4 regions of the Inquilinus sp. CA228 genome follow, and region 4 is predicted to be linked to each of the others. Evidence: riboswitches for the same ligand, from Rfam matches in the RefSeq annotation. Region 4 holds a riboswitch; each other region holds the start of a gene.
The links. Region 4 has a riboswitch for cobalamin ahead of ACTOWL_RS14135 (GNAT family N-acetyltransferase). Riboswitches for the same ligand answer to the same signal wherever they lie in the genome.
Positions count from the first base shown of each region.

Region 1: another riboswitch for cobalamin. It lies ahead of ACTOWL_RS17220 (ABC transporter substrate-binding protein); the one in region 4 lies ahead of ACTOWL_RS14135 (GNAT family N-acetyltransferase).
Region 2: another riboswitch for cobalamin. It lies ahead of ACTOWL_RS17420 (TonB-dependent receptor plug domain-containing protein); the one in region 4 lies ahead of ACTOWL_RS14135 (GNAT family N-acetyltransferase).
Region 3: another riboswitch for cobalamin. It lies ahead of metE (5-methyltetrahydropteroyltriglutamate--homocysteine S-methyltransferase); the one in region 4 lies ahead of ACTOWL_RS14135 (GNAT family N-acetyltransferase).

Region 1 is NZ_JBQJIK010000031.1:69,557-74,445, reverse strand. Features, by position in the region: gene ACTOWL_RS17220 (ABC transporter substrate-binding protein) at 1-893, opposite strand, end outside; cobalamin riboswitch at 928-1,158, opposite strand; gene ACTOWL_RS17215 (hypothetical protein) at 1,580-3,262, opposite strand; gene ACTOWL_RS17210 (pyrroloquinoline quinone-dependent dehydrogenase) at 3,378-4,889, opposite strand, start outside.
Region 2 is NZ_JBQJIK010000032.1:32,871-37,759, reverse strand. Features, by position in the region: gene ACTOWL_RS17440 (hypothetical protein) at 1-41, opposite strand, end outside; gene ACTOWL_RS17435 (CoA-acylating methylmalonate-semialdehyde dehydrogenase) at 199-1,692, shown strand; gene ACTOWL_RS17430 (FMN-dependent NADH-azoreductase) at 1,765-2,388, opposite strand; gene ACTOWL_RS17425 (LysR substrate-binding domain-containing protein) at 2,512-3,528, shown strand; cobalamin riboswitch at 3,524-3,719, shown strand; gene ACTOWL_RS17420 (TonB-dependent receptor plug domain-containing protein) at 3,822-4,889, shown strand, end outside.
Region 3 is NZ_JBQJIK010000055.1:50,568-55,456, reverse strand. Features, by position in the region: gene ACTOWL_RS25260 (hypothetical protein) at 1-363, opposite strand, end outside; cobalamin riboswitch at 1,291-1,502, shown strand; gene metE (5-methyltetrahydropteroyltriglutamate--homocysteine S-methyltransferase) at 1,610-3,961, shown strand; gene ACTOWL_RS25250 (CGNR zinc finger domain-containing protein) at 3,989-4,612, opposite strand; gene ACTOWL_RS25245 (alpha/beta fold hydrolase) at 4,755-4,889, shown strand, end outside.
Region 4 is NZ_JBQJIK010000024.1:71,946-76,834, reverse strand. Features, by position in the region: gene rpsP (30S ribosomal protein S16) at 1-211, opposite strand, end outside; gene ACTOWL_RS14145 (VOC family protein) at 252-647, opposite strand; gene ffh (signal recognition particle protein) at 661-2,058, opposite strand; gene ACTOWL_RS14135 (GNAT family N-acetyltransferase) at 2,218-2,799, opposite strand; cobalamin riboswitch at 2,891-3,085, opposite strand; gene dapF (diaminopimelate epimerase) at 3,182-4,021, shown strand; gene ACTOWL_RS14125 (calcium-binding protein) at 4,047-4,889, opposite strand, start outside.

The sequences.
Region 1 (4,889 bases), on a different contig from region 4:
ACCGGGTCGGTGGCGAGGAAGTGCTGCTTCACCGCAGTGTCGTCGGCGGCGTAGCGGCGGCGGCTCATCTCCGCCATCACGATGATCGCGGGGTTGGCGGCGGCGATCCGCTCCCAGCTCACCAGCGGCCACTCCTCCTCCGTGGTGATGACGTTGCGGGCGCCGAGCTGCTGCAGGATCCAGGCCGGCACGCCGTTCTTGCCGGCGACGAAGGCCTCGCCCGCGACCTCCTTGCTGGAGAACCAGAACACCATCGGCACGTTGTCGAGCCGGGCGCCGGCCACCGAGGCGATGGCCGCGGCCTCGCGCCGCCGCAGGTCGGCGACCAGAGCCTCGCCGCGGTCGGCGACGTCGAAGATCCGGGCCAGGTCGCGGATCTCCTGATAGACGAGGTCCATGCTGAACAGCTGCTTGCGCACGCCGTCGCCGCCGCCGGAATTGTCCTTCTCGACGCAATCGGCCGGCGAGACGTAGGTCGGGATGCCGAGGCCGGCGAACTGCTCGCGGGTGCCGACCGAGCCCTGCGGCCCGACATGCCATTCGAATTGGGCCGTCACCAGCTTCGGCTCCTTGCCGACCACGGCTTCGAAGCTGGGATCGTTGTCGGCCAAGCGCGGGATCCTGGCGTTCGCCGCCTCGTAGGCTGGCAGCACCGGCCCGAACCAGACGGCGGTGCCGACGATGCGGTCGGCCAGGCCGAGCGACAGCAGGATCTCGGTGCTGCTCTGCCCGATCGCCACGGCGCGTTGCGGCGCCTTGGCGAAGGTGACGTCGACGCCGCAGTTGCGGATCGTCAGCGGGTACTGCGTCGGGTCGGCCCGGGCCGCCGGCGACAGGATGAGAAGCCCGGCCAGGGCCAGGACATGCGAAGAGAAAGATCGGAATGCCGTCACGAAAACCTCCTGCCCGGGCCACCCCGCCCGGGAAACGGATTGCGCTGCGACGGCAGGTCTCCTGGCTCGCGGATCATGGCTTCGCGTCGGCCTTCCCACCCGTGTTGCGGGCAGTGGCATGGCCCTTGAGAGGCCACCAGGACGCTCGGCGATCCGCTGACAGTTGCGGGGGCAGCCACGGATTCCGCCCCCCTCGCAATTGATTGGGGGGCGCCACCGTGTTCCCTTTTGATCCCATAGGGGAACCGTCGCCGCGATGTGTATCAGAGGCCATCTCGAAACTCTACTGCGCCGGTCGTCTGACGCGGTTCTCTGCGCTTCCGGTGCTCACGGACCCAAAAGTCCGCTGCGCGCCGGTTCTCGAGAACCACGCCAGCCGACTCGTCGCAGCGAGTTTCAAGACGGCCTCTCAGCGACGCCGAGAGCCGGTCAATCGAGGCGGAGATCCCGGCACGGCACCGCCGGATGGCCACGCCCCTGCGGGGCTCGCCATGACGGATTCAAGGTCGGGACAGCCGGTCTCTCAGCTACTGTCCGGTTTCGCGGCCGGCGGCCCGGCGCCCGAAGGCCGGCGGCGCTTCGGCTCCGCCGGGATGTCCGTAGCCTCGAGCGGCCGGGCGAAGGGCGACAATGAAAGGGCTGCGACCGGAATCGCAGCCCTTTCTGAATCGCTCCCGGACCGCGGCCTATTTCTTGAAGTCCGCCGGGAGCGGATTGCCGAACAGGGAGAGGTACAGCGCCTGCTTCTCAGGGTTGGCTTCGGGGGTGTCGGGCGTCGTGTTGAAGCTGTTGCCGCCGACGATGAAGCTGAAATCCGTTCCTCCCACCTGGGCGTTGCCGTGACAGCCCATGCAGCCGCCCATCTGGTACGTGGTGAACTGGCTGCCTGCGGCCACGCGGACATTCTGGAAATTCTGCGACGTGCCTTGGGACGGATAGCGTGTGGGGGCCTGGTCGGCGGCGATGCGGCCAAGAAACTGCTGCAGCGTGTAATCCGTCTCCACGACGATGTTGGCCTGGTAGAAATTGCCGATTTGCCGCGTGCTGTCGGGATCCGTGCTGATGTCCGCAAGATTGAGCGGCACGGCCTGGACACTGACCAGCTTGTAATAGAGCCAGGGGGAATTCAGGTTGTTTTCGGCGTTGTAAGCCGAAATGAGACCGTGGAAGGTGGAATTGGCAGCCTGCACCACGGGCGGGATGGCCTCGTAGCGGGCATCCACGCAGATATTGCCGCCGACCGGCGTGCCGTCCGGCGGCGTGCCGGGCGGCAGCTCCTGATAGTAGAGCCGCTTGCCGGGAGTGTCGCAGAAGGTGTTGGCGGGATTCGTCGTCACGGTCGGGGTGTTCGGGTCGTCGGTATAGACGAGGGCGGGCGTGTTGGGCCCGGCGGTGGGGATCACCACCTTGCCGTTGGGGTCCTCCGTCGCGACGCCGTCGGCGTTCAGCACGTTGTCCGCCTGCTCGAAGGTGGCGAAGACGAAATAGGGTGCCGACGGCGTCTTCTGGATGATGTGCAAGCCCGCCAGGGCCCACTGGTCCTGCCGATAGCAGGGATTGCCGTTCGAACCCGGCTCATAGTAGCGGACGGTGGTCATATGGAAATGGCTGGGATCCTCACCGTTCGCCAGCGGCCGCCACGCGGCCTTCACTTCGACCGTGCCGGCGGGCAGCGTGATCACGGAGTTGGGATCGGGCGGCTGGCCGTTTCCGAGAGCGGCCTGCCACGTCGTGATCCGGTTCGTGTAGGCGTCGCCGGTGGTGAACCACAGCTTGTTTCCGACGATGTAGTCGTATTCCGTCTGGTTCGCCTTGGCCAGGAAGCGGATCAGTTGCGGGGCGCTGTTGGGCTGTGTCGCCGCAGGGACATCGACGATCCCGGCGTACATCTGGTCCAAACCGATCTGGCTGGTTTCGTCCAGGTTGACCCAGGCGGGCTGAGCCACGGGGTCCTGGCCGGGGCAGGCGTCCACGACGCCGCCGTTGGGGATGGTCCCGCCGGAATAGAGGTATAGCGGCGGATCGCTATAGTTGTAGGGGTCCTGCGGAGTGCCTGGCCTATCGGCGCCGTGCGGGGGGATGGCGTTGTTGGCGCCGGGGAATATTTCCACCTTCTGCCTGTAGCTCTCCCACACCAACGGCGTCGCTCCGGCCTGGCCGAACTTTGCGCCCATGTCCGCCTGGCCGCGCTGCACCGTGCCGTTCAGCTGCGCGGCCGGCCAGTTCAGGGCGATGAATTCCTGCCAGGCGAACGTGCTGGCTTCGGCCAGGGTGGCGTTCGTGGCGCCCGAGCCGATGTCGCCGGGAAGGACAGGACTGATCTGAGGGTCCTGGGCCTGGACCGGCGGCGCGCCGGACAGGACGGCCACGGCGCTGCATCCGGCGGCGACGAGGCAGCGGACAAGGGAGCGGTGTGACATGACATGATCTCCGTTGTTTGAGGTCCGGGCGCTCAGGGACCACGGGCGCGGCAGATCGTCGTGCTCAGGGAAGGCCGAGCACGACGATCGTGTTCTGACCCTTCGTCTGATAGGTGCCATTGTTGTCACCGGCCGCGACGGCAATGAATTGCTTGCCGCCGGCCTCGTAGGTGATGATGCCGCCGCCGATGGCGCCGCCGACATTCGTCCTGAAGAGCTCCGTGCCGGTCTGCGCATCGAGCGTCAGGAGGGTGCCATCGGTCGTGCCGGTGATGACCAGGCCACCTGCGGTGGCGACGATCCCGCCAAGGGGAATGGACGGCACCCTCACGCGCCAGGCGACGGCTCCCAGCGTCGGATCGATCGCATTGATCCAGCCGAACGCCTCCGCCACCGGATCGCGGGTGCCATAGAAGTTGGCCCAGCCGAGATAGGGCTGGCCGGCCTTGTAGACCGGGGTCGGGCCCTTGATGGCCTGCGCGCACCAGTCGATGCCGTTCATGTACAGGAGGCCAGTCTCCGGGCTGTAAGCCGGGCCGTTCCACTGCACCGCCGCGATCGGGCAGATGCGAATGCCCGATCCACCCGGAACGGGCCCGGTCGTGTTCAAGTATTGGCTGACGAGCGGAACCCCCGATATCGGATTGCCGCTGGTTCGGTCGACCACATGCAGGATGCCGTCCTTGCCGGCCACGGCGGCGAGCTTGCCTCCGTCCGCGGTGTCGAAGGCCGAGACGACGGACGTGTCCCAGTCGCGATCATCCGCACCGATCAGCTGGTACCACCATTTCAGGCTCCCGGTCCGGGCATCGAGCGCCACCAGTGAGTTCGTGAACAGATTGGTGCCGGGGCGACTGGCATTGTCGAAGTCCGGCCCCGGGTTGCCGACGGGCAGCAACAGGAGACCTGCGTCCCTATCCAGGCTGAAGGTGGTCCACAGCGAGCCGCCGCCATGTTCGATGCTGGCCGGGTTCTTCCACGTGTCGCCGCCCGTCTCGAACGGCGAAGGAATCGTGTGGAAGCCCCAGATCTTCTCTCCATTCGCGGCATTGAAGGCCATCATCTCGCCTCTGATGCCGTTATCGCCGCCGGCCTTGCCCATGAAGACCGTGTCGTTCCAGACCAGTGGGGCGGCCGTGGCAAACTCGCCTTTGCCGGCGTCCATCACCTCCCGATCCCAGAGCACGGCGCCCGTCTTGGCGTCGAGGGCGAGAAGATGGCCGTCGGGTGTGCCGCGGATGACACGGCCGCCTGCGATCGCGGCCCCCTTGTTGTTCCCCCGGGGCGGATTTGGCGGCCTGTAGTCGTGCTGCCACCGCTTCTCGCATGTCGTGCTGTCGATTGCGATCGTGGAGGCGCCCGTCGTCGTATAGAGCATGCCGCCATAGACGATCGGGCCGTTCTGGAATGATCCGGATTGACCGAGCGAGAAGGAACAGACCTGCTTGAGGCTGCTGACAGTGTCGGCCTTGATCTGGGACAGCGTCGAGAAACGGTAGCCCAGATAGCCCTTGTTGAGGGTCAGCCAGCTTTCGGTGTCCGTGTCGGCATGGTCCAGTTCCGCCTGTGTCGGGCC
Region 2 (4,889 bases), on a different contig from region 4:
CGCCGGTAGCGACTCTCCGGATCGTAAAGACCGAGACCCATGAACCCCATCCAAATCCTTTGCCGGCGGGCGCCGCCGCCGTAGCATGGCCGACAGTTACGACAGCGGGCCCCCGGCCGCCAAGCCCGTCGCGACGGGCGCGGCAAATCGGGCGGCTGTCCGACCTGTCGGCAAGAGAGAATTCTGGAGGAGCGCAGCGTGGGTTCGATCCATCACTTCATCGACGGCAAGGCCGCGCCCGGCCGCAGCGGCCGGGCCGGGGATGTGTGCAACCCGGCAACCGGCGAGGTCTCGGGCCGCGTCGACTTCGCCTCGGCCGAGGAGGCCGGCGCCGCCATCGACTCCGCCCGCAAGGCGCTGCCCGGCTGGGCGGCGACGCCGACGGTGATCCGCGCCCGCGTGATGTTCCGCTTCAAGCAGCTGATCGAGGAGAACATCGAGGAACTGGCGCAAATCGTCACCGCCGAGCACGGCAAGGTGCTGTCCGACGCCAAGGGGTCGATCCAGCGCGGCCTCGAGGTGGTCGAGTTCGCCTGCGGCATCCCGCATCTGCTGAAGGGCGAGTTCAGCGAGAATGTCGGGCGCGAGATCGACAGCTTCTCGATCCGCCAGCCGGTCGGCGTCTGCGCCGGCATCACGCCGTTCAACTTCCCGGTGATGGTGCCGCTGTGGATGTTCTCGGTCGCCATCGCCTGCGGCAACACCTTCGTGCTGAAGCCGTCGGAGAAGGACCCGTCCGCCGCCAACTGGCTGGCCGCCAAGCTGCTCGAGGCCGGCGCCCCTCCGGGCGTGCTGAACGTGGTGCATGGCGACAAGGTCGCGGTCGACACGCTCTTGACCCATCCGGGCGTGGCGGCGGTCAGCTTCGTCGGCTCGACCGCGATCGGCGAGTACATCTATGCGACCGCGGCGGCGCATGGGAAGCGGGTGCAGGCGCTGTGCGGCGCCAAGAACCACATGGTGGTGATGCCGGACGCCGACCTCGACAAGGCGGTCGACGCGCTGATGGGCGCGGGCTACGGCTCGGCCGGCGAGCGCTGCATGGCGATCTCGGTGGCGGTGGCGGTCGGCGATGTCGGCGACAGGCTGATCGCCAAGCTGGAGCCGAAGGTGCGGGCGCTGAAGGTGGCGCCGGGCACCGACCCCGAGGCCGAGATGGGGCCGCTGGTGACGAAGCAGCACTACGACAAGGTGCGCGGCTATGTCGACATCGGCGTCCAGGAGGGCGCCAGGCTGGTGGTCGACGGCCGCGGCCTGAGGCTGCAGGGCTATGAGAACGGCTATTTCGTCGGCGGCTGCCTGTTCGACCAGGTGCAGCCGGAAATGCGGATCTACCGGGAGGAGATCTTCGGGCCCGTGCTGTCGGTGGTGCGGACGCCGGATTTCGCCACCGCGCTGGACCTCGTGAACAAGCACGAATACGGCAACGGCACCGCGATCTTCACCCGCGACGGCGACGCGGCACGGACCTTCGTCAGCAACTGCAATGTCGGCATGGTCGGCGTCAACGTGCCGATCCCGGTGCCGATGGCGTTCCACAGCTTCGGCGGCTGGAAGCGCTCGGCCTTCGGTGATCTCGGCATGTACGGGCCGGACGGGGTGCGCTTCTACACCAAGCTGAAGACGGTGACCGAGCGCTGGCCGACCGGCATCAAGGGCGGGGCGGAGTTCACCATGCCGGTGATGCGCTGACCCTTCGGTCCGGGACTTGAGAACGACGAGGCGGGCGAAAGCCCGCCTCGTTGCGTTTCGGACGGTGGCGGCTCAGGCCGCCACGGCCAGGCCCAGGGTGGCCTTGGCCTGCTGGTGCGCCTCGGCGACGGCGCGATCGCGGTGCTCCGGCCCGTATCCCAGCCCTTCGGCGCGCACGAACTCGATGTCGGTGACGCCGATGAAGCCGAGCACGGAGCGCAGATAGGCCTCCTGGTGATCCAGGGCCTCGAGACCGGCGGTGTAGATGCCGCCGCGCGTGGAGACGACGATCACCTTGCGCCCGCCGGCCAGGCCGACCGGGCCGGTCTCGCTGTAGCGGAAGGTCCGCCCTGCCTGGGCCAGCCGGTCGATCCAGGCCTTCAGCTGGGTCGGCACCGAGAAGTTGTACATCGGCGCGCCGATCACCACCACGTCGGCCGACAGGAACTCCTCGACGACGCTGTCGATCAGCGCGCGCTCCTGCGCTTGGACCGGCGTCAGCTCGGCATCCTTGCCGAACTTGATCACGGCCAGACGCTCGGCGGTCAGATGCTCGGGCGCGTCGGCGACGAGGTCGCGATACGCCAGCTCGGCCTGCGGGTGGCGGGCGCGCCAGGCGTCGACGGTCGCCTTGGTCAGCTGGCGCGACACCGAGGCGTCGCCAAGCGGGCTGGAATCGATCTGCAGGATCTTCATGGACCCCTCCGTGGGTGTAAATGACATCGGCATTGCATTTACGGATGGAGGCAATCCACCTGTAGACTGGAATTTCGCGATGGATCGTTCTATCTGTGAGACAATAAACTGCGGGTGACGGCCATGCTCGACCTCAACGACCTCCGCCTCTTCGCCAAGGTGGCGCAACTGGGCGGCTTCACCGCCGCCGGCCGGGCCCTCGGCCTGCCCAAGTCGCGGCTCAGCCGCCGCATCGCGGCGCTGGAGGAGGGGCTCGGCGTCCGGCTGCTGCAGCGCTCCACCCGCCGGCTGTCGCTGACCGATGTCGGCGAGACCTTCCTGCGCCATTGCGAGACCATGCTGGCCGAGGCCGAGGCGGCGGAGCAGGCGGTGGCCCAGGCGCGGTCGGAGCCGAGCGGGCTGATCCGCGTCACCTGCCCGCACATCCTGGCGCAGACCATGGTCGCGCCGCTGATCAACAGCTTCCTGGCCGCCCATCCGGCGGTGCGCATCGCCATGGAGCTGACCGGCCGCCGCGTCGACGTGATCGACGAGCGGGTCGACCTGGCCTTCCGGGTGCGCAAGCCGCCGACCGAGCCCTCCGATGTCGTCGTCCGGGTGCTGGCCCAGACCCGCGGCGTGGTGGTGGCGGCGCCGACGCTGCTCGACCGGATCGGCCGCCCCACGGAGCCGGTCGATCTGATCCGCCTCGGCACGCTCGACCTGCACCATGCCGACGGTCGCCATGTCTGGACCCTGGTCGACGCGGCAGGCGCGCCGCAATCGGTGCCGCATGTGCCGCGGCTGGCCAGCGACGACATGTTCACCCTGCGTCAGGCCGCGATCGACGGGCTCGGCGCCGCGCTGCTGCCGGACTATATCTGCCGGCCGGCGATCGAGGCCGGGCTGCTGGAGCATGTGCTGTTCGACTGGCGCGTGCCGGAGGGCGAGGTGCAGGCGGTGTTCGCCTCGCGCCGCGGCCTGGTGCCGGCGGTGCGGGCCCTGGTCGACCATGTCGTGCGCTGGGTGCCGCGGATGGTGGCGATCTGCGACAGCGAGCTGCGCGAGGAGGACCGGCTGCCGCCCTATGCCGATTCCGGCGCCAACGCCGCCGCGCTCGGCCTCGATGCGCTGTTGACGGCGCGGCCGGCCGCCCACTAGCTTCGCTGCGACGGTTCCTTCGGGATCAAAAGGGAACGCGGTGCGGGCTTCGGCCCAACGCCGCGGCTGCCCCCGCAACTGTGAGCGGCGAGTCATCCGTCAACATGCCACTGGGGGTTTCGGGCCCCGGGAAGGCGACGGAAGGGCGACGACCCGCAAGCCAGGAGACCTGCCGTCAGTCGTGGTCACGCGCGAGCACGCCGGGCGGGGTGTCCTGGTGGTTGCCGAACCGGCGCAGGCCGGGGAGACAGCGTTCGCGGTGACGTGCCACAAGCGTGTCCCCCGAGGTCTCCATGTCCGTTCCGTCCCGCTACATCCTGGTCCTGCTCGCGGCCGGCGTCTCCATGCCCGCGGAGGGCCAGGAGGCCGAGCCCGGCCTGACGCTCCCGCCGATCGTGGTCACCGCCAACCGCACGCCGACCCCGGCGGACCAGGTCGGCAGCGCCGTTACCGTGATCACCCGGCAGGAGTTGGAGGACCGGCAGATCCACCAGCTTTCCGACGTGCTGCGCGAGGTGCCGGGCGTCGCCGTCAACCGCACCGGCCCGCTCGGCGGGCTGACCCAGCTGCGCATCCGCGGCTCGGAAGGCAACCAGACGCTCGTGCTGATCGACGGCATCGAGGTCAACGACCCCTCGGCGGGGTCGGAGTTCGACTTCGCCCATCTGATGGCCGACGACATCGAGCGGATCGAGGTGCTGCGCGGACCGCAGAGTGCCCTCTATGGGTCGGACGCGATCGGCGGCGTGGTCAACATCGTCACCCGGCGCGGCGAGGGACCGGTGGGCAGCACCGCCTCGGTCGAGGGCGGCGGCTACGGCACGTTGCGCGGAAACGCCTCGGTCAGCGGCGGCAATGACGACCTCGACTATCTGATCGGCACCGCCGGCCTGCGCACCGACGGCGCGTCGTCCGCCCGCCATGGCAGCGAGGCCGACGGGTACCGCAACGGCACGATCTACACCAAGATCGGGCTGCACCCGAACGAGCTGGTCGATATCGACGTGGTCGGCCGCTACACCCGCTTCCGCACCGATCTCGACGGCTTCGCCGGGGGCGTCGGCGCCATCGACAGCAAGGACGACGTCGACGGCTCGACCTTCCTCGGCCGCATCCAGGGCAAGCTCAAGCTGCTCGACGGCCGGTGGGAGCACATCGTCGGCCTGTCCTACACCGACGACAGCCGCGACTATCGCGACGGCGACGACGTCATCACCAGCAGCTATCGCGGCAAGACCACAAGGGTCGACTACCAGACCAACCTGACGCTGGACAGCGAGGCATTGCTGCCGGCCGAGCACCGCCTGACCTTCGCCGTCGACCATGAGGAGCAGCAGGCCGACAGCAGCAGCGGCTTCGCC
Region 3 (4,889 bases), on a different contig from region 4:
GTCCAGGCCCTCCTCGGGCTTCGCCGCCGCCTCGGCCACCATCCCGGCCGCGCGCTCCCGCCGCTGCCGGCGGCGCTGCTCCTCGCCCGAGGCCTTCCGCTCGTCCCGCCGCGTCATGAAGCCGGTGCGGATCCGCTCGGTCAGGGCGATCGACAGCCGCACCGAGCGCGTGAGGCGCGCCTGGATCAGGCCGAAATCGGGCGGCGCCTTCGGGTCCAGATGGGCCCTCTCCTGCTGCCGCTCGGTCAGCCGCTTGCAGCGCATGTCGATCTCGACCGCCTGGCGCAGCGTGTGCAGCGCCCAGCCCGTCCAGTTCATGTCGGGATCGGTCGGCCGGATCGGTTCGGATTGCGCCTCATCCATAGAACATATCATGAACCATAGTCACGGATGAGCGCAATGAACATTGTGTTCACTGCCGGAGCGCCAGGAAATCCGACGCTTTCGAAGGGTGCCCAGACCGGCTCACCGAGCGCTGCGTGCCATCGGCAGAGCGGGGCCGCCGCATCTGGATCGTCAGGTCCTTGCGCTGGGGACTTTCCAACGCGCCTGCACAGGTCCGCGAAGGGCGGAAAGCGGACTAAAGGAGGGGAGCGGCGCCACCACAACTCTCGGCCGCAAGCGTGAATAGGGGTCATGCGGCGCTGTCTCCCAAGTAGACGAAGGCGGATTCCCCCTTTGCCGCCATTCGATAACATGGCAGAATAAAAGCATCTCGTGACTCGATTAGGCGCGTTTGGCGGAGCCTAGGCTAAGCAGGCCAAATATTCCCCCCGAGATATCATGGCGGAACTTGTGATGGACAGCAAAAATTCTGCTGACGATCAGGGAAAGAGGAAATGGAGGTGGTATTACATAATACCAATATTTATGTTCATTATTCCGATTTGCGTAACAGGCTTCGTAAATAGACACGAGGGTGACTTCGAAGCACAGAATTTGGCATTCTTGTTTGGGAAATTCGCTATAATTCTCGTATTATTGATTTTTGTTTTTATGTTTTTTTGGGACAAGTACCGAAAATCGTAAACGGTTAGTCGAGCTTTAGTCTGTCTGATGACTCCGCAAGAGGAAGCCGAAGCCGGCGATGTGCGGAGTTCAGTTGTGTTTGTGGGTAAGGCTCAACGTGGCATATGCCACCCCTCTTGGAGGCCAGTTGGACCAGCGATCGTCCGCTCAGGATCGAATGCGGACCGCCTATCGTGCACCGACGGTCCAGCTGCAGGCCAATTCGAGCATAGAAACATAAAGATGTTTTTATGTATCTCTTGACGCCCCGCCCCCGTATCGCCAGAGTCGGCCGGTCGTGGTTCTCCGGGCCCCTTGGGCGCCGGAGCTAAGAGGGAATCCGGTGGGCCGCGAGGCGATGCCGGAGCTGCCCCCGCAACTGTGAGCGGCGAGCCGAGGTCCATTCCGAGTCACTGGAGCCGCAAGGCCCCGGGAAGGCCGGACCGAGGCGACGACCCGCAAGCCAGGAGACCTGCCGCGACACCATAACGTCCCTGGGCGGGGTGTCCCGGTGGTGCGCTCGCGATTCCGCCGGCGCCCGTCGTCCGTGGATCGCGCACGCGTCGCTCGGCCTTTGCCTCCAGATCTGGAGTCCAAGCCGATGTCTGTTTCTTCCGTTCCTATCAGCCCCCTGGCTGTCGCCACGCTCGGCACGCCGCGGATCGGTCCGCGCCGCGAGCTGAAGTCGGCCCTCGAGAGCTTCTGGTCGGGCAAGTCCGACGAGACGGCGTTGCAGGAGACGGCGGCCGCGCTGCGCGCCGCCAACTGGGCGCGCCAGCACGCGCTCGGCGTCACCGTGATCCCGTCGAACGACTTCTCGTTCTACGACCAGGTGCTGGACATCAGCGTCATGGTCGGGGCCATTCCCGCCGCCTATGGCTGGGCCGGCGGCCCGGTGCCGCTGGCCACCTATTTCGCCATGGCGCGCGGGTCTCAGGCCGATGTCGGCGACGCCGCCTGCGGCCATGGCCACGACCATGGCCATGGCGTGCCGGCCCAGGAGATGACCAAGTGGTTCGATACCAACTACCACTACATGGTGCCTGAATTCGCCGAGGGGCAGCGCTTCGCCCTGTCCTCGCTGAAGCCGGTCGAGGAGTACCGCGAGGCCAAGGCGCTGGGCTACCGGACGCGCCCCGTGCTGCTCGGGCCGGTGACCTTCCTCAAGCTCGGCAAGAGCCACGGCTCCATGCCGGACCCGCTGGCGCTGCTGGACGGGCTGCTGCCGGTCTATGCCGAGGTGCTGCAGCGCCTGGCCGCCGAGGGGGCCGACTGGGTGCAGATCGACGAGCCTTGCCTGGTGCTGGACCTCGACGACGCCGACCGTGCCGCGCTGCGCCGGGCCTATGCCGCGCTGGCACAGGCGGCGCCGCAGCTGAAGATCATGGTTGCGGCCTATTTCGGCGGCCTCGGCGAGAACCTGGCGACGGCCGTGTCCCTGCCGGTGGCCGGGCTGCATCTCGACCTGGTGCGGGCGCCGAGCCAGCTTCCCGCCGCACTCGACAAGGCACCGCGCGAGCTGGTGCTGTCGCTCGGCGTGATCGACGGCCGCAACATCTGGCGTGCCGACCTGCCGGCGCTGCTGGGCTGGCTGGAGCCGATCGTCGCCGCCCGCGGCGCCGACCGGGTGCAGATCGCCCCGTCCTGCTCGCTGCTGCACGTGCCGATCGATCTGGAGCTGGAGAACGAGCTCGACGCCGACGTCAGGAGCTGGCTGGCCTTCGCCGTGCAGAAGATGGGCGAGCTGTCGGCGCTCGGCCGGGCCCTGGCGCAGGGCCGCGATGCGGTGGCCGAGGTGCTGGACGCCTCTGCCAAGGCGGCGGCCGCGCGCAAGACGTCGCCGAAGGTGCATGATTCCGCGGTGGCCGCCCGGATGGCGGCGGTGACGGCTGAGATGGCCCGGCGCGGCAACGTCTTCACGGCCCGGGCCGAGACCCAGCACCGGCGCTTCGGCCTGCCGCTGTTCCCGACCACCACGATCGGCTCCTTCCCGCAGACCGCCGAGGTCCGCCGCGCCCGCTCGGCCCATGCCAAGGGCGCGTTGACCGACGGCCAGTACGAGACCTTCCTGAAGGAGGAGACGGCGCGCACCATCCGCTGGCAGGAGGAGATCGGCCTCGACGTGCTGGTGCATGGCGAGTTCGAGCGCAACGACATGGTGCAGTATTTCGGCGAGCAGCTGGCCGGCTTCGCCTTCACCAGGCATGGCTGGGTGCAGTCCTACGGCTCGCGCTGCGTCCGGCCGCCGGTGCTGTATGGCGACGTGTCGCGTCCGCGCTCGATGACCGTCGGGTGGTGGAGCTATACCCAGTCGGTGACGGAGAAGCCGGTCAAGGGCATGCTGACCGGGCCGGTCACCATCCTGAACTGGTCCTTCGTGCGCGACGACCTGCCCCGCAGCGAGGCGTGCCGGCAGATCGCCCTGGCGATCCGGGACGAGGTGCTGGACCTGGAGGAGGCCGGCGCCGCGATGATCCAGATCGACGAGGCGGCGCTGCGCGAGGGCCTGCCGCTGCGCCGGTCCGACTGGAAGGCCTATCTGGACTGGGCGGTGGAGAGCTTCCGCCTGTGCGCCTCCGGCGTCCGGGACGAGACCCAGATCCACACCCATATGTGCTATTCGGAGTTCAACCAGATCATCGACGCCATCGCCGCGATGGATGCCGACGTGATCTCGATCGAGACCTCCCGCTCGACGATGGAGCTGCTCGACGCGTTCACGACCTACCGGTACCCGAACGAGATCGGGCCGGGCGTCTACGACATCCATTCGCCGCGGGTGCCGGAGGTGGAGGAAATCACGGCGCTGCTGCGGCTCGCCCGGCAGCGCCTGTCCGACCGGCAGATCTGGATCAACCCCGATTGCGGCCTGAAGACCCGCGGCTGGGCCGAGGTGCGGCCGGCCCTGGTCAACATGGTCGCGGCCGCGCGGCAGCTGCGCGAAGCTGCCTGATCGCGGGTGGGAGGGGCGGCGGAAGCGTCACCCCTCCCCCCTTTTCTCCTTCAGACGGTGGCGGTGGGCGGCCTGCTTCGCGCGGTTGCCGCACAGCGCCATGCTGCACCAGCGCCGGGCATGGCCGCGCGTGTGGTCGACGAACATCAGCGTGCAGACCGGCCCCTCGCACGCCTTGACGTGGGTGAAGTCCTCCTCGCAGACGAGCCTTGCCATCGCCTCGGCGATCGGCAGCAGCAGGCTGTCCGGCGAGCGCCAGCGCCGGAACGGGCCGAGCGCCAGCCCGCCGCCGCCCACGACGATCTGAGAGTAGCCCTCGTCCCGCTCCAGCAGCCGGTTCAGGGGCTGCAGGTCCTGCAGCGCATCCGCGGTCAGCGGGCGGCCTTTCCGGCTCTGGACGAAGCCCCGGAACCAGTCCCGCAGGCCGCGCGCCTGCGCCGCCACGCTGTCGAGCTCGCCCGGCATCGCCCGCTCCCGCATCTCCGCCAGGACGGTCTCCGGGACCATCCCGGCCTGCGCCAGCCAGGACAGCAGACCGTCACCGTCCGGCAGCCAGTCGACCGGGGTGTCGACCGGCGTCGCGATCGAGTTGAGGAAGTCCAGGCCGAGCGCGTCGGCGAGGAACATCGCGGGGGGCAGCTGGTGGCTCACTTCGGTCGGCCTCGAATGGGATCACCTTACCGATAAGTAACCTCTCAAATCCGCATTGACAAGTTATGACCATTTGACTCATAACCTCTTTAAATCAATTAAAGAGGTTATGATCATGGCCGGAGGGAGTTCCGAGGGACCGGTGACCATCGTCGCGGTCCATGGCGCCTGGGCGGACGGGTCGTCCTGGGGGCCGGTGATCCCGCCGCTGCAGCGGCGGGGCCTGGCCGTGCGGGCCGCGCCGCTGCCCCTGACCTCGCTGGCGGACGACGTCGCC
Region 4 (4,889 bases):
CGGTCGGCTGGGCGCCGACCGACAGCCAATGCTTGATCCGGTCGGCCTTCAGCACCAGGCGCTCCGGATGATCCTTCGCCAGCATCGGGTTGTAGGTGCCGACCTTCTCGACGAAGCGGCCGTCGCGCGGGCTGCGCGTGTCGGCGATCACGATCGAGTAGAACGGGCGCTTCTTGGCGCCGCCACGGGTCAGGCGGATCTTGACGGACATTACGGTACTCTCCTCAGGTCAAGCTTGCTGTTGGGGAAACTCAGGCGGGGTCGTGACAGACGGCTTCGACGTGGTGCCCGTCGGGGTCGATCACGAAGGCGCCATAGTAGTTCGGGTGGTAGTGCGGCCGCGGGCCCGGCGCGCCGTTGTCGCGGCCGCCGGCGGCCAGGGCCGCGGCATGGAAGGCGTCGACCGAGGCCCGGTCCGGCGCGCCGAAGGCGATGTGCAGGCCGGGCATCGGCGCCAGCTTGCCGGCCTCGGCCTTGCCGATCCAGAAATGGCCGGTCCGCGCCGGCATCGGCTCGCCATAGCCGGTGGCGTCGTCGAAATCGAGAATGCGGCCGTAGCCGAGCGGCGCCAGCGCCGCGTCGTAGAAGGCACGGCTGGCGCCCAGGTCGGCGACGCCGATGGAGACGTGGTCGAGCATCATGGTCATGACGATCCCCTCCTCACATCTTGAAGCCGGGCGGCAGCATGCCGGGCGGCAGCTTGGGCATGCCGCGCATCATCCCGGCCTTCCCCAGCTTCTTCATCCGCTTCATCATGTCGGCCATCTGCTGATGCTGCTTCAGCAGCTTGTTGACGTCCTGCACCGATGTGCCGGAGCCGGCGGCGATCCGCACCTTGCGCTTGGCGTGGATGATCTTCGGGTTGCGGCGCTCGACCGGCGTCATCGAGGAGATGATCGCCTCCTGCCGCTTGATCATCTTGTCGTCCATGCCGGCAGTCTTCATCTGGTCCTTGATCTTGCCGACGCCGGGCAGCATGCCCATCAGCCCCTGCAGCCCGCCCATCTTGCGCATCTGGCGCAGCTGGGAGGCGAGGTCCTCGAGGTCGAACTCGCCCTTCTGGATCTTGGCCGCGAGCTTCTCGGCATCCTCCTTCTCGATCGTCTGCGCCGCCTTCTCGACCAGGCTGACGACGTCGCCCATGCCAAGGATGCGGTTGGCGATACGGTCGGGATGGAACAGCTCCAGCGCGTCCATCTTCTCGCCCACGCCGATCAGCTTGATCGGCTGGCCGGTGACGGCGCGCATCGACAGGGCGGCGCCGCCGCGGCTGTCGCCGTCGACCCGGGTCAGGACGATGCCGGTGATGCCGACCCGCTCATGGAAGGTGCGGGCGACGTTGACCGCGTCCTGGCCGGTCATGGCGTCGGCCACCAGCAGGGTCTCGGTCGGCTTGGTGGCGTCGCGGATCGCCACCACCTCGGCCATCAGCTCCTCGTCGATGGCGAGGCGGCCAGCGGTGTCGAGCAGGACGACGTCGAAGCCCTCGAGCCGGCCGCGCTCCATGGCGCGGCGGGCGATGGCCAGCGGCTCCTGCCCAGCAATGATCGGCAGGGTGGTGACGCCGATCTGCTCGCCCAGGATCTTCAGCTGCTCCTGCGCCGCCGGGCGCCGCGTGTCGAGCGACGCCATCAGGACCTTGCGGTTGTCGCGATCCTTCAGGCGCAGGGCGAGCTTGCCGGTGGTGGTGGTCTTGCCCGAGCCCTGCAGGCCGACCATCAGCACCGGCACCGGCGGCACGGCGATCAGGTTGATCGGGGTCGCGGCGTTGAGGTCCGGCGCCTCGCCGGGCGTGCCGCCCAGCATCTCGATCAGGCAGTCATGGACGATCTTGATGACCTGCTGGCCGGGGGTGACCGAGCGCAGCACCTCCGCCCCGACCGCCCGCTCGCGCGCCTTGTCGACGAAGTCCTTGACCACCGGCAGGGCGACATCGGCCTCGAGCAGCGCCACGCGCACCTCGCGCATGACGGCGCCGACATCGGCCTCCGTCAGCGCGCCGCGCTTGCGAAGCCGGTCGAAGATGTCGCCGAGACGGCCGCTCAGACCTTCGAACATGATCGCCCTTCGAATTCCGCAACCCCAAACGGAAAAGCGCCAGTGCGCGACACTCGCGAACTGGCGGCACCCCTTGGGGTCTCGCTGCGGGCCGATCCCGCAACGGTCGGTCTTTTAGGCGGATGGGGCCGCGGAGTCAACCGCGGCCCGGCCGAACGGTCAGTCCTTCTCCCGACGCAGCACCAGGATGAAGCCGTCCTCGCCCGGCAGGCCGCGGCCGGCTTCGGAGGGGACGGCGCCCTCGGCGGTCGACGGCGGCGGCTCACTGCGGTCGAGAAAGGCCTCCATGGCCGCGACCGGCCAGCGCCAGATGGTCTTGTCCTCCGGCGCCGCGCCGATGCCGGCATAGAGCCGGCGGGCATCGGCATTGTCCGACGCCATCTCCCAGCGCACCCGCATCGCCTGGGACACGCCGATATCGGCCAGCGACCGCATCAGCTGCCGGCCGATGCCGCGGCCGCGCGCCCGGTCGCGGACATAGACGTCGTCGACCCGGATGAAGTCGCCGCCGGTCCAGATCGAATAGTCGATGGTGTAGCTGACATAGCCGACCACGCCGCTGCCATCCTCGGCGAGCAGGCCGCGGAAGCGCGGCGGCACCTCGGCCAGCGCCTCGTCGAGATCGGCGCGCTGCGCCGTCATCGCCGCTTGCTCGCCGGCGATTGCCGCGAGCTCGCGCAGCATGTCGAGCAGCATCGGCACATCCGCGGCCACCAGCGGCCGCACGGTCAGATCGGACACCACAGCATCTCCCGCCTTCGGCAGGGGTCCGGGAGGGGCCGGCCGGACAGGCTGCCGTCCGACGCGCCGCCCGGGGACACCCCGCCCCGTCACACGCACTCATCCGACGGCAGGTCTCCTGGCTCGCGGGTCGCCGCCGCACGCCCCCTTCCCGGGATCAGCCGGTGGCTTCGGGCGCGGGCTCGCCGCTTACAGTTGCGGGGGCAGCGCCGGCCTTGCCCGAATAGGCTCACCGGCTTCCCTTTTCACCCCGGTCTCCCGGGGCACCGTCGGCCGTCATGCTAGCCGCCGGCCCTCGCCCTGTCGATCACGCAGGGCTCCGCCCTCGCGCACCGAGGCCGGTTGATGCCATATGAGAGCGGGAGAGACTTGGGAGCGGGCGATGGACGGGCTGCCGTTCTGGAAGATGCACGGGCTGGGCAACGACTTCGTGGTGCTGGACGCGCGCGAGCGGCCGATCCCGATCCATCCCGACCAGGCGCGGCGCATCGCCGACCGGCACCGCGGCGTCGGCTTCGACCAGCTGCTGGTGATCGAGCCGGCGCAGACCGCAGGCGCCGACGTGTTCATGCGCATCCTCAATGCCGACGGCACCGAATCGGGCGCCTGCGGCAACGGCACGCGCTGCGTCGCCGCGCTGGTGATGGCCGACAGCGGCGCCGACCGGGCCGTGGTCGAGACCCGCAGCGGCCTGCTGGAATGCCGCAACGCCCCCCAGGGCGGCGTCACCGTCGACATGGGCCCGGCCCGGCTGGGCTGGCAGGACATCCCGCTGGCGCATGAGGCCGACACGCTGCACCTGCCGGTGTCGTCCGGCGCGCTGTCGGACGCGGTCGGCGTGTCGATGGGCAACCCGCACGCCGTGTTCTTCGTGCCGGACGCCGAGAAGGTGCAGATCGACGGCGTCGGCCCGGTGCTGGAGCACGACCCGCTGTTCCCCGAGCGCGCCAATATCGGCGTGGTCCAGATGCTGGCCCGCGACCGGCTGCGCTATCGGGTGTGGGAGCGCGGCGTCGGCGTCACCCAGGCCTGCGGCAGCGGCGCCTGCGCCGCCGCCGTGGCCGCCGTGCGCCGAGGCCTGGCCGAGCGCACCGCCTGGGTCGACCTCGACGGCGGCACCCTCCTGATCGAATGGCGCGAGAGCGACGGCCATGTGCTGATGACCGGCCCGGCCGAGACCAGCTTCGCCGGCATCCTGTCGCGCGGCCTGCTGGACGGCTGACCCCGCGGCCAGCCGTCCGCGCGGGTCAGAGCACGAAGTCGCCGGCGACGAGGGCGAAGTTGCCGGTGAGCACGATGTGGAAGTCGGAGACGCCGTCGCCGTTGACGTCGCCGGCGATGGTGGTGACGCCAGGGCTGGTGTTGGCGGCGCGCAACTCGCCGGCATGGTGCGTGAACAGCCCGGAGCCGATGAAGGTGAAGGACTGGTTGCCGGCGACGCCGGTGACGGCGTCGATCGCCGACAGATCGATCTTGTCGCCCTGGGCCCGGACGAAGTCGGCGATCCGGTCGGCGCCAGCGCCGACCACGCTGTCCCCGACCGCGCTGAAGACGAAGCGGTCCGCATCGGCGCCGCCGGTCAGGGTATCTTTTCCGGCGCCGCCATCGAGCACGTCCTGGCCGCCGCCGCCATTGAGCGAATCGGCGCCGGCATAGCCGTTCAGCACATTGGCGACCGCGTTGCCGATCAGCGTGTCGCCGCCCTGGCTGCCATTGACGTTCTCGACCGATGTGTAGCCGTCGCCCTGCGCGTCGCCGCCGCTGCCGAAACCGGTCAGCAGGTTCACGGTCACGCCGACGGAGCTGTCCCAATAGCTGACGAGGTCCGTGCCGGCACCGCCGTCCAGCCGGTCGGCGCCGGCCCCTCCGCGCAGGATATCGTCGCCGCCCCAGCCGAACAGGCCATTGGCTCCGGTATTGCCCGTGAGGGCGTCGTTGCCCTGGCTGCCGTTCAGCATCTCGATCCCGAGATAGACATCGCCCTGGGCGTCGCCGCCGGACCCCTGGCCGGTCGCCAGATTGGCCGTCACCCCAACCGAGCTGTCCCAGTAGCTGACCAGATCGTTGCCGGAGCTGCCGTCCAGCCAGTC